3 regions of the Paenibacillus sp. DS2015 genome follow, and region 2 is predicted to be linked to each of the others. Evidence: riboswitches for the same ligand, from Rfam matches in the RefSeq annotation. Region 2 holds a riboswitch; each other region holds the start of a gene.
The links. A riboswitch is a leader RNA that binds a small molecule or an ion and turns the genes downstream of it on or off. The one in region 2 is predicted to bind cyclic di-AMP.
Positions count from the first base shown of each region.

Region 1: it holds a riboswitch for cyclic di-AMP, as region 2 does, so the genes downstream of both, J2T13_RS20550 (3D domain-containing protein) here and J2T13_RS09585 (3D domain-containing protein) in region 2, are expected to answer to the same signal.
Region 3: it holds a riboswitch for cyclic di-AMP, as region 2 does, so the genes downstream of both, J2T13_RS16825 (APC family permease) here and J2T13_RS09585 (3D domain-containing protein) in region 2, are expected to answer to the same signal.

Region 1 is NZ_JBNPWS010000030.1:14,448-18,702, forward strand. Features, by position in the region: gene J2T13_RS20540 (HD domain-containing protein) at 1-498, shown strand, start outside; gene J2T13_RS20545 (TatD family hydrolase) at 548-1,318, shown strand; cyclic di-AMP (ydaO/yuaA leader) riboswitch at 1,519-1,733, shown strand; gene J2T13_RS20550 (3D domain-containing protein) at 2,002-3,153, shown strand; gene rnmV (ribonuclease M5) at 3,276-3,818, shown strand; gene rsmA (16S rRNA (adenine(1518)-N(6)/adenine(1519)-N(6))-dimethyltransferase RsmA) at 3,824-4,255, shown strand, end outside.
Region 2 is NZ_JBNPWS010000008.1:68,203-72,457, forward strand. Features, by position in the region: gene J2T13_RS09580 (polysaccharide deacetylase family protein) at 1-711, shown strand, start outside; gene J2T13_RS09585 (3D domain-containing protein) at 806-1,483, opposite strand; cyclic di-AMP (ydaO/yuaA leader) riboswitch at 1,484-1,666, opposite strand; gene ppk1 (polyphosphate kinase 1) at 1,891-4,002, shown strand; gene J2T13_RS09595 (Ppx/GppA family phosphatase) at 3,953-4,255, opposite strand, start outside.
Region 3 is NZ_JBNPWS010000020.1:8,792-13,046, reverse strand. Features, by position in the region: gene J2T13_RS16830 (GTP-binding protein) at 1-87, opposite strand, end outside; gene J2T13_RS16825 (APC family permease) at 248-2,065, opposite strand; cyclic di-AMP (ydaO/yuaA leader) riboswitch at 2,183-2,329, opposite strand; gene J2T13_RS16820 (hypothetical protein) at 2,633-3,337, shown strand; gene J2T13_RS16815 (hypothetical protein) at 3,463-4,035, shown strand; gene J2T13_RS16810 (hypothetical protein) at 4,199-4,255, opposite strand, start outside.

The DNA.
Region 1 (4,255 bases), on a different contig from region 2:
ATGCTGAAGCCATTGCAAGGGCTGTTTGAGGATAATGTGACGGTCGAGTTATACCTTCAAATGGATGAAGCACTCCTTCAGACTGCATTTATGCAGTGGATTGGAGAGGAAGATAACATACTAAGTGAGCTTTGCAGTAGATTTATACATCGCAGGCTGTATAAATATGTAGAATTGGAAATGTTGGATGCCAATATGATTAGCGAAATTAGACAAGAGTTTCTAAAGGTAGGTCTAAATCCAGATTACGATCTCGAGAGTGACTTCCCTACGGACCTCCCTTATGATGTTTTCCATCCAGGGGATGAGGCCAGTCAGAAACAAATTTTGCTATTGGATCGACAGGATGGTCTGAGGGAAATTTCTGAAGTATCAGATATTGTGCGTTCCATTAGTGGAATACACCGAGGGAAGAACCACCTCTATTATCCCGAAGAAAAGCTCAAAGATGTATTAACGCTGTTCTCACCTGCTGTTGCCCGTATATTTAAGTTATAGATAGTCTATTTAATACCAACAAGAGATCGACATGAAAGGAGTTTTTAGGATGATGTTATTTGACACACATACGCATCTGGATGCATTACAATTCGACGAGGACCGCGAAGAGGTGATTGCGAATGCTCTAAAGGCAGGAGTAGGTAAAATGATTAACGTTGGCTTTAATCGAGAAACCATTCCTACAACCATGAAGTTGGCTGAGCAATATGATTTCATTTATGCGGCCGTGGGTTGGCACCCTCAAGATGCCATTACCATGAAGGAAGAAGACATGGCGTGGATCGCCTCTTTATGTAAGCATGATAAAGTGGTAGCCATTGGTGAAATAGGGCTTGATTATTATTGGGATACCTCGCCTAAGGATGTACAGCATCGCGTATTTCGTCAGCAGATTGGACTAGCTCGCGAGCTGAATATGCCCATTGTTATTCATAATCGTGATGCTCACGAAGATGTCGTTAGAATTTTGCGTGAGGAGAAGGCGAGTGAAGTTGGAGGGGTTATGCATTCTTATTCAGGTAGCTGGGAAACTGCCAAGTTATGTCTAGATATGGGATTTCATTTATCCTTTGGAGGACCGATCACATTCAAGAATGCGAAGCAGCCAAAAGAGGTTTTACAACAGGTGCCAATGGATCGATTATTGATTGAAACGGATGCTCCATATTTGACACCCCATCCATTTCGTGGAAAGAGAAATGAATCTGCTCATGTAAGACTAGTGGCAGAGGCAGCTGCGCTAATTAAAGGGATTGACATCGAAGAATTAGCCCAAATAACTACTCAAAATGCACTGGATCGTTTTGGCATTTTGTGAAAAAGAGAGTAAAACAGGTGAAAAGACGAGTATAAGCGAATGATTAAGGTTTTTTAACTATATTAAGCGAGAATATTACATTATTTTAACCATTTATTCAGATTTTTGTGGTTGATTACTCCTTTACAACATGCATAGAAACAGGATATCATCTTTTCAGTGGTATGAGCGGCTCTATATTAGAGCGGCAATATTTTCCTGAACCAGTCTCGCTGAGTCTCTTGTATAAGAGAACGGGGAAACCAATATGACAGGACACTTCACAAACTTGTGATGATGATGGCATATATGATTTCTTTACTAGGGTCTAGGGGTGAATTTGAAGGCATGCGCCATGAGCGTGTGACCTAAGATAGGGCGGCTCTCTTTCGTCCAAACCCGACAGCTAACCTCGTAAGCGTTATGAAGAGAGGCAACCTCGTGCATACATTCCAATTGTTCTAACAATTACGGAAGCCACGAAAGAGTTCCTCTAACTCTTTCTTTTGGCTTCTTTTGTTTTAGAATAAAGGCAATGATGTCATCATACTGTTGTTTAACAGGAGGTGACAACCATGTCGAGCAGACGGGTACATGATGCAGGACAATCTCACGTTACGCGTCCTGTAAAAATTTAAAAATAGTCACGTCAATTACAATCATGCATTATCTTAGACGGCGAGGCTATGAAGGAGGATCGGAAAGTGGGCGGTTTTCAACAAGAAGAAACCCATGATTCACCATCATCCAGCATGACTTACGCATTGCGATGGAAGCATGAGTATTTAACTAAGATCTCACTTGCAGCTATTATTTCAATCGCAATTACTCTTTTGGTTTTGCTGCTTGTTAGTTTTCAAGCACGCAAACAAGTGTATCTGGTGGTAGATGGTCAAGTTAAAGCAGTGGAAACAAGTCGGGTAATACTTCAGGAAATGCTGGATGAAGAGGCTATTATACTGAAGCCAGAAGATCAAGTTTCTATGCCGTTGAATGGTTCACTTGTAGACGGGGACAAAATAGTTATTCGCCGTGCAATCGAGATTCAAGTGACATCAGATGGTCAAACGAAGACTAGATTTACAACTAAGAACACAGTGAAAGGCGCTATGGAAGAATTAGGACTTTCACTAGAGAGCGATGATAAAGTATTTCCTTCTCTGACCACATCGGTCACGGATAATATGAATATTAAGATCGTTCGGATTAATAAACAAACTGTACAACGCACAGAGAAAGTACCTTTTCGGATTATCAAGACAGCAGATGCAACGGTCCTGAAGGGCAAAGTCAAAGTGGTACAGCAGGGACAGACCGGAACGGTCATTCAAAATATTGAAAAAATATACCAAGATGGTAAGCTGGTATCTATGCGTATGGTAGGCAAAGAAGTGCAGGCCGTGGCGCAGCATAAAGTAATCGCAGTAGGAACAAAGGTAGAAGCACCGAAGGTGGTTGTGGCTAAAGCTGAGGTTAAGCCTAAGAGCACTATTACCAAAGTAAGCTCCAACAATCAGGTGAGTAAGGCAGGTGTCGATTTCACTTACAAGAAAGTGCTGAATAATGTATCGATGACTGCCTATTCATCAGAGGAACCTGGGATAGGTACTCGCACTGCTTCGGGTACTCGTGTAACAGAAGGACGTACGATTGCTGTTGATCCTAATGTGATTCCATTAGGGTGGTGGGTTTACATTGAAGGCATGGGCTTCCGCCGAGCAGAAGATACGGGTGGTGCGATCAAGGGGAATAAGATCGATATGTACTTCGACTCTCTACAAAATGCACGCGACTTCGGTCGTAAATCGGGCAGAACAGTCTATGTAATAGGACCTGTAAAGCCAGAGCTTAACTAATGTTGCTCGGGTTTTACAACAGCTTTCTAATGTTATAATATTAAGATCATTGTTATGTCATGCTAAGAAGAGGTGTATTCCTCTTCTTTTTGTTGTTGTCTTGTCCAGGGAGGAATATTCGTATGATTAAAGAAATTATCGTTGTGGAAGGTCGCGATGATACCACAGCCATTAAAAGAGCGGTAGATGCAGATACTATTGAGACGGGTGGTTCAGCTATAAATGCCCGTATTCTACAACGGATTGCTCTAGCGCAAGAGCGTAGGGGTGTGATCGTGCTAACGGATCCTGATCACGCGGGGGAGCGTATTCGCAAAATTATTACGGCGAAGGTGCCTGGATGCAAACATGCATTCATCCCTGAAGCGGAGGCGACGCGAAAGGGCGATATTGGGGTTGAGAATGCTTCGCCTGCAGCTATTCAGCATGCATTAGCCCGAGTACATACCTCTTATGAGGGCGCAGAGAGCCTGATTGATATGGAAGATCTGGTACAAGCAGGTCTGCTTGTTCACCCGGAAGCAGCTGCACGTAGGATGGCTATGGGTAACATTCTTGGGATTGGGTATTGTAACGGCAAGCAATTTCTTAAGCGCTTAGCTATGTTTCAGATTACGCGCGATGAGTTTGTTCGCGCCCTCGCCCAAATAGAAGAGGGAGGCTAAATCATATGAATGAAATAGATGATATCGCTACACCAAGGCGAACGAAGGAGATCATTCGGCGCCATGGTTTTTCTTTTAAGAAAAGCTTGGGGCAGAATTTCCTAATTGATCAAAATATATTAACTAAAATTGTAAATGCGGCAGAATTGGATTCCACGAAAGGGGCGTTAGAGATTGGCCCTGGTATTGGAGCACTTACGGAGAAATTGGCACAGGTAGCTGGTGCCGTTACCGCAGTGGAAATCGATCGCCGTCTTATTCCCATATTGCAGGAAGTACTTGAACCCTATCCACATGTTCAGATTGAACATGCCGATGTGCTGGAAGTGGACTTACAGCAATTGTTTAAGGCTAATTTCAGTGAGGTGTCCAAGGTGAGCGTAGTTGCCAACTTACCTTATTATGTTACTACCCCGATTCTGATGAAGTTACTCGAG
Region 2 (4,255 bases):
CCATCAGCTAGAGATAAGCAGATATCATCCTTAGCACAGCTATATCATAAATACCCTGAGACCATAAAAACAAGGGGAGAAAGAATTAAACAAATTGCTCTTACTTTTGACGACGCGCCTGACTCTAGATTTACAGCACAAGTGTTGGATGTGTTAGACAAACACCATGTAAAGGCAACCTTTTTTGTCATTGGTGAACGGGCTAAGAAGCATCCTGAGCTTGTGGCTCGAATGAATCGAGAAGGTCATTCTATCGGTAATCACTCGTATAATCATCCACAATTCAGTAAAATATCGTTCGATAGCTTTCAAGATCAGATTCTAAAGACAGAACAGATCATCCATCAAATCGTGGGGTACAGCCCTCGACTCATTAGACCACCCTACGGTGATATCACAGAATCCCAGCTGAAATGGGCTAAAGCACATGGATATAAAATAATTAATTGGAACGTGGACTCCTTAGATTGGAAGGGTCTTAGTAAAGAAGAGGTCAAGAAAAACATCCTGTCCTCTGTTGGTCCTGGCTCCATTATTCTTCAGCATGCAGGTGGTGGAGAAGGTTCCGATCTTAAAGGTAGCATTGAAGCTCTGCCTGAGGTCATTCAAGAACTAAGAGATAAAGGTTATACATTCGTTCTGGTTGCCGATATGCTTCATATTTCGATGAGTAAAGAAAAGACAACTTCACCGTCCTTAAAGAGAGAGTGAGTGTGTCTGTAAGGAATATTAGCCGTTAGAGAAACTTCATGTTATAAAAAGAGCCGCTCTCGAACGATCGAGAGCGGCTCCTAAAAATCAATATTTATTTGATAATATACAACTCAACATTTTGATATCCAAAATCACGAACAGTAGCTTGACTTCCAGGGATAAAAATATCAATCCGATGTCCCTTTATAGCTGAGCCAACATCTTTGGCTGTAGCCACAAATGCTTGTTTAGGGAGACCCGCATGATTATGTCCCGTTACTAACACTTTAGTGCCTAAAGGGATAATACTTGGATCTACAGCTAGAGTACCCAATTTCAGTGGATTACCGAAATAATCAACTGCGCCCCATTTCCCATTCTCGCTAGCAGCAGCTGAATACGCTGATGCTTTTACATTGATCGTCTTAGAATAGTTAAATACTTTGCCCCATGCTTCGACCTTACTATCTTCGGGTATAACATTAAGAAGGCTTGTTGTTGAAACTTGCTTCGCTGTGATTGGAGTCGCTGCAGAAGCTACAGATTGCTTAACCACTGTACTAGATGTTGGAATGCTAAGGTTCATACCTTCATAAATATTCGTAGCACTTACCTTAGGGTTAGCTTGAATCATCTTGTTTAAATCCACCTTGTATTCCTTTGTGAGACTATAAAAAGTATCTCCAGCGGTTGCGACATGAATCTGATCTGCGTGAACGGGAGCCACTTGCATTGCTGCTGAAATGCCTATAATGGCTGTCATTATTTTGATAGTAGAAAATTTCTTCATAGTTCCTCCTTATTTTGCCTGCGGAGTTAGCTGTCGGATTCGGATTAGGAAGTTCACCCTACACGCCCTATACGCGCGATTCACCCCAAGGAATCAGGAATAGCGATCAATCATCGTCCTGCGTTCCATCAATAAAGTCCCCCACACTTTTCCTTAATCAAAAAGTTTTGGCATGTATGAATATATCACAACTTTGTAACTATTACACATGAAATTGTTACCATTTTGATATTTATTTTTGTTTTTATTATTTTTTCTGTAGAATTTCATATACTAATTCGAGTGTATTATTCATTGTTTACACTGAGCTGATCATATTTAACATAGATTTTACAATTGTACATACCTAAATATAGTAGAATATTATTGAAACTAAATAACATATTGATTGACCTGTTGGGGGCACTATGATGGAAGAACAGAAAACAATAAACCGTACAACGACGTCCGTATACTTAAATCGTGATTTAAGCTGGGTTGAATTTAACTGGCGCGTTCTTCAAGAAGCACAGGATGCAGATCACCCGCTTCTAGAAAGAGCCAAATTTCTAGCCATTGTCTCGACAAATTTAGATGAGTTCATGAGCGTTCGCGTGGCTGGCATTCAAGATCAGATTAAGGCCGGTTATACTAAAAAGGATTTTACAGGTTATACACCCTCAGGATTATACAAACGCCTGATGAAACGAGTATCCAAAATGATTAGCGAGCAATACCGGACTTTTCGTGATATTTCACGACAATTAAGTAAAGAGGGAATCGTTTTTTCTAGCTATGAGGATTTGACCGCCGCTCAAAAACAAGCTATGGAACAATATTATCAAGATATCATCTTCCCTGTGTTAACACCTATGGCCGTTGACCAGAGTCGACCCTTTCCGCTTGTTCATAGCCAATATGTATATTTGTCAGTTGTGCTTAATCGACAAGAGAGTACCGAAGAAGATCCCTACTTCGCCATATTACAAATTCCATCTAATCTTGCGAGATGTATTCCACTACCTCATCGTACAAACAGCAAGAAGCGCCAATTCATTTTTATAGAAGAGGTCATCAAGCAGCATATTCATACTTTGTTTAGTGGATATGATCCCGTAGCGGTTCATGAGTTCCGGATAACACGTAATTCTGATCTCACGATTGATGAGGAAGGTGCCGAAGACTTGCTAGAGGAGATTGAGAAGGAACTCCGTAAACGTAGATGGGGAGCGCCTGTCCGGATGGAGGTTCAAAAAGGGATTCACCCTTATGCACTAAGTCAACTCCAAACAGAATTTGAAATTACTGATTTCATATTTGATATTGAAGGTCCTTTAGATCTCAGCTTTCTCCGAAATTTCGTGGGTTCGTTGAAAGGTTATCCTAAATTAATCTATGCACCTATTGAGCCCGTATATCCACCCGAATTTGAAGAAAATGAAGACTTTTTCCAAGTTCTCCATGAACGTGACGTTCTTGTCTATCATCCTTATGAATCTTTTGAATCCGTGACAGATTTCATCATTCAAGCTTCTGAGGATGAACATGTCATGGCGATTAAGATGACCCTGTATCGTGTGAGTGGTAACTCACCCTTGATTCAAGCCCTAGCTCTCGCGGCTGAATCAGGGAAACAAGTGACGGTCGTAGTGGAACTAAGAGCCCGATTTGATGAAGAGCGTAATATCGCTTGGGCTCGAAAACTTGAGAAATCAGGATGTCATGTTGTTTATGGTTTAGTGGGTCTAAAAACGCATGCGAAGATCACACTCGTCGTCCGTCAGGAAGGCAGTGAATTACGTCGATATGTCCACGTAGGTACGGGGAATTATAATGATAGTACCGCTAAGGTGTACACGGATTTAAGCCTGTTCACTTCCAATCACCTTATTGGTCTAGATGCGTCTGAGTTATTCAACCAAATCACCGGTTACTCAAGTAATCATGAGTGGGACGCTATTACTGTAGCTCCATCGAACATGAGTAATACCCTCTCCATGCTTATGCAGAGAGAAGCCGAACATGCTACAGCAGGTAGACCTGCAAAAATCATCGCCAAGATGAACTCACTATCTAACCAAGAAATGATTGACGAGCTGTATGACGCATCACAAGCCGGCGTTCAGATCGATCTGATTATACGTGGGGTGTGTTGTCTTCGTCCTGGAGTCCCTAACTTGAGTGAGCGTATTACGGTTCGAAGTATTGTAGATCGGTTTCTAGAGCATACGAGGATCTATTATTTTGAGAATGGGGGTAACCCGGAGCTCTGGATCTCTAGTGCAGATTGGATGACACGCAATTTAACTAGACGAATTGAGTTAATGTGTCCTGTCTACGATGATCATATCCGAAATTTAATTGTCCAAATTCTGGATCTATCCCTTAAAGATAATGTGAAGGCTAGATTTCTACAAAATAATGGAAACTATGAATTCAAAAACAAAGAACTAGCCCCCTTTAGGAGCCAGTTCGAAGCCATGGATGTTATCAAGTGGAAGGAAAGTCTATCTTCAATTTCAGATTCCATGCACTCTTAAACACTTTCATAGCACTTTCCATTTCTTCTTGTTCAATCCATGTCTCCGCATCGCTAATGACAGTAAGATGAAAGGTTTTGTTAACAACATTAGCTTGAATGGATTGAACCACTTGTGTCTCACTCTGATCTAGCGCAATACCTAGTTGCACCAGTGATCCTAATTTATGGATCCATTCTTCGTCGGAAGCCAGCAATATGTCCTTATATTCATGGGACAATTTCTGCTTCCGACTTTTTGTGTTATAAGAAGC
Region 3 (4,255 bases), on a different contig from region 2:
ATTATGCAGGATATGATTGAGCACAGTTGTCTTACCAGAACCTAAATATCCGCAGAGGACAGTGACGGGGATTCTTGTTGTATTCATAAAGTTCTCCTTTCAATACTCACTTAATAGTAATAATTACGATTTAATAAAATATAATATATAATTCCTTGTTGCATTTGTCAACTTATGAACATAAGAACCTATGAATAAAACAAAAAAAACTCCCAACGTGAATGTTAGGAGTTCCAATAAGCCGTTATTATTTATTTAGGTGGTACGGTACCGTAGTAATGACAATATCTTTTTGATTAATTAAGAATGTACGAATAAGTAAACTCGATTGATTGTGTAGAATATTCTGCCACCAATGCTTCGTAATGAATTGAGGAATGACAATCGTAATATGATCTGTCGCAGCTGTTTTCCATTCAATCGTCTCAATGAACTTCAACAAAGGACGTACCACACTCCGATATCGTGAACGAAGAACAATCAGTCTTACGCCCGGATTCCATTCGGCCCATTTTTGTTCCATCTTCTGTATTTCTCCCTCATCAAAACCAATATAGACTGCAACCACATTGTCTGACATCGAGCGAGCATAACTTATCGAATTAAGCACAACACGTGTGACTCCTGAGACAGGAACTAGAATGGTACTTCCTTTAATAACCGGCTTATCTGTATCCAATTGGATACGTAACTGGTCTGCCGTATTGAGATAATGACGATGGATTCGCATGAAGAGAAGCATCACAAGCGGTAGGAAAATAAACACCATCCAAATATGCGAGAATTTCGTAAAAATAAAAATGAGTGTGATAGTAAGGGTAGTGATCATACCGATTGTATTAATCGTAAACCGTAACCCCCAGCCAGGTGGCTTGCTTCGATACCAACGGACCATCATGCCTAACTGTGACAGTGTAAAGGGGATGAATACACCCACCGCATAGAGCGGAATTAGACCTTCTGTATTCCCGTGAAATACTGCGACCAGTACAGAGGACAATACACCTAGAATGATGATCCCATTAGAAAACCCTAGGCGATCACCACGAACCATGAACATATGTGGCATAAATTTGTCCTTAGCAAGCATAAAAGCTAACAAGGGAAATGCCGAATACGCAGTATTTGCTGCTAGAAACAGAATAAGTGCAGTAACGCCTTGAATTGCAAAGTAGAGCCCTCCACGTCCGAATACTGATTCAGCAATCTGAGATACAATGGTCGCTTTCGGATCTGGTGTAACGCCGTACCAATAGGCCAGTAAGCTAATACCCGTAAACATGGCACCTAGAATTAGCCCCATCATGACTAACGTCTTCGCTGCATTACGATCTGAGGGTTGCTTAAAATTCGGAATTGCATTCGATACGGCTTCAACGCCGGTCAGAGCTGAACACCCCGAACTAAATGCCTTCAATAGTAGAAACAGACTTATATTCGATACAGCGGCCCCAATCTCGGGAATATCTGTATGAATACTACCCGTTACATATTTGAACAACCCCGAGATAATCAAGACAAAGATAGACACCACAAACAGGTAGACTGGAAAAGCGATAAAAGAAGCGGCTTCCGTAACTCCTCTTAAATTAACAATTGTTAACAATATAATGACCGTTATCGCGATCAATACATTGTGATCATGAAGCTGTGGAAATGCAGACGTCAGCGCATCTGTCCCTGCCGATGCACTGACAGCGACCGTAAGAATGTAATCCACTAAGAGTGAACCACCGGCCATCAGTCCGGTGGATACACCTAAGTTATCCTTAGCCACGATATATGCTCCCCCACCCATAGGATAAGAGAAGATCGTCTGACGGTACGATAGAATAAGGATCGCTAATAGTCCCAGTACAGCTAGTGAAATGGGAAGCGAATACCATATAGCAGTAAATCCAGCCGCCATCAGCACAATCAGAATCTGTTCCGTACCATACGCGACCGATGATAATGCATCTGAGGAAAGTACCGCAAGTGCTTTAAACTTACTTAATTTCTCATGATCAAGCTCATCTGATTTCATTGGACGACCGATTAATAATCTTTTTATTTTGCTGACCATTATCGTTAAACCCCTTCTTTTACAAGTAGAATCAGCCATGCTGTGCGCCAATTTAAGAAGGTTCTCTTGCGGGTCCTGTCCTTTAAACATACAGAGATCTGCATGTCTAAACATAGGTCATGTAACCACCCAAGCTTACGAGGTTAGCTGTCGGATTCGGGCTGTGGATTAGCCCTACGTATACAATACGATTCACCCCATTGGCATGATGCCAAACTATTGGTTCCCCCGCTTTTCCTAACGAAAATTCAGCGCTATTCAACTTATCACGAGAGTTAATTCTAAGGCGCACGAAGTTAACTGTAAACTTCCAAAAAAAGAAAAAAAGGAAGGAAAAGGGATGTAATTTGACTGAAAGAACCATGTAATACATGAATCTCATTCATTATCACGTATTATCGCTTTAAAGCTAATGATTATGAGTAAAAGTGACTAGTCACAGAAAAGACATCTCATTTATTCTCTATCGCACCTTAAATATGGGATAATTTATTAAATATATTGAAAATTCAGTTGATATTACCGATAATAACAAATGAAGTCACTTATTCTCGACTTGTCATAAGAATGACAATCACACAAATTCAGCAACGGGGGAATGAAATAACCATGTTCAAAAACAGAATAATCTCAGCACTACTAGCCTTTATCTTACTGGGCACTCTCGTATTTCCAGCAGTCTCTTCAGCAGCAGCAACGCAGAAGTCAATTGAAGAGGTTAACACAATCTCGCTTGAAAAGAACAATCCTGTGGTGACTATAAACACAGCCGGAGAAAATGACTTTAACTCCGAAGATTATTACTCTGATTACGACGACACATTCACGGACGAAGACGAAGAAGAGTACGAATATGATCCAGAATTTGCAGAATTTCTTGACTATGCCGACCAACTTGAATTGATTGCTTCATTTGAGAATAAGGCCATTTCAAGTTTTGAAAAATATGCCTATGTAAACATCACGTCTAGTAATCGCAAACAGGCTTTTATCACTCTCAACAACTCTGTTGTCCCTAATTACACTAAATTCGTAGTCGCTTTGAAGAAGATTAAACCAACAAATACGACCTTAAAGAACATACATGCTACATATATTAAGGGAGCCTCTTTACAGCTCCAAGGCCTTACGTTAATGAAAAATTCCCTTTCTACGACCAAAATTAATAGTAAATTATTCTATCAAGCGAATAGCAAATTAGATACGGGTCGTACACTGGTCAGTAAGTATAGTAACGATATCGATTCTTATGTAGCTAAATTTGAATACTAATGAGTGAATCTTTATTCAATCAGTGATCTCTATTTGAATATTTAGTAAAACTATTAAAGTAGGAACAGTCTTTACCGATAATGACATAAGAAACTACAAATATATAACGAAGGAATGATCTACGAATGAGTAAGAACAGAATAATAATGACACTACTAGCTTTTATCTTGATTAGTACCCTCGTATTTCCAACTGTATCCTCAGCAGAAACTACAGGAGGGAACTCAACAATAATTGAAGATACCGACACCACAGAGGATCTTTATACCGATGAGGAACCTGAATATGATCCGGAATATGCAGCGCTTCTTGAATATGTAGATGCACTTGAATTAATTGCTAAATTTGAAGATAAAGCCGTTACTTCATACACCAAAAATAATAGATATGTAACTGCTAGCAATCGCAAACAGACCTATGCAGCTTTCAATAATACCATTATCCCTAATTACACTAAATTTGTAGTGGGTTTGAAGAGAATTAAACCTACGACTCCCAAATTGAAGCAAATTCATGACACTTATATCAAAGGTGCATCATTGCAACTTCAAGCCTTTACTTTGTTCAAAAAATCTCTCGGTTCAGCAACGATCAATTATAAGACATTCGATCAGGCTAACGTTAAGCTAGCCGCTGGCTACAAGCTTGTTGATAAATATATTAATGACTTCCAAGCCTATATAGATTTATTTGAATAGTTCGCAATGAAACAACACACTTAACCAAGCGGTATAAAGAACCAGAGTGCTCTTCACTCTGGTTCTTTATATTTCAATCTATACAAGGTCGTAACGGATAGTCAGTACTACTTTCAATCCGAATCTCACACTTGGGAATGGAGTAAACTTTATCTTCTTACTCCTAATCTATACGCTTCACAAAGGATCGGATCATCCATGTTAAAAGAAAGATATGTAA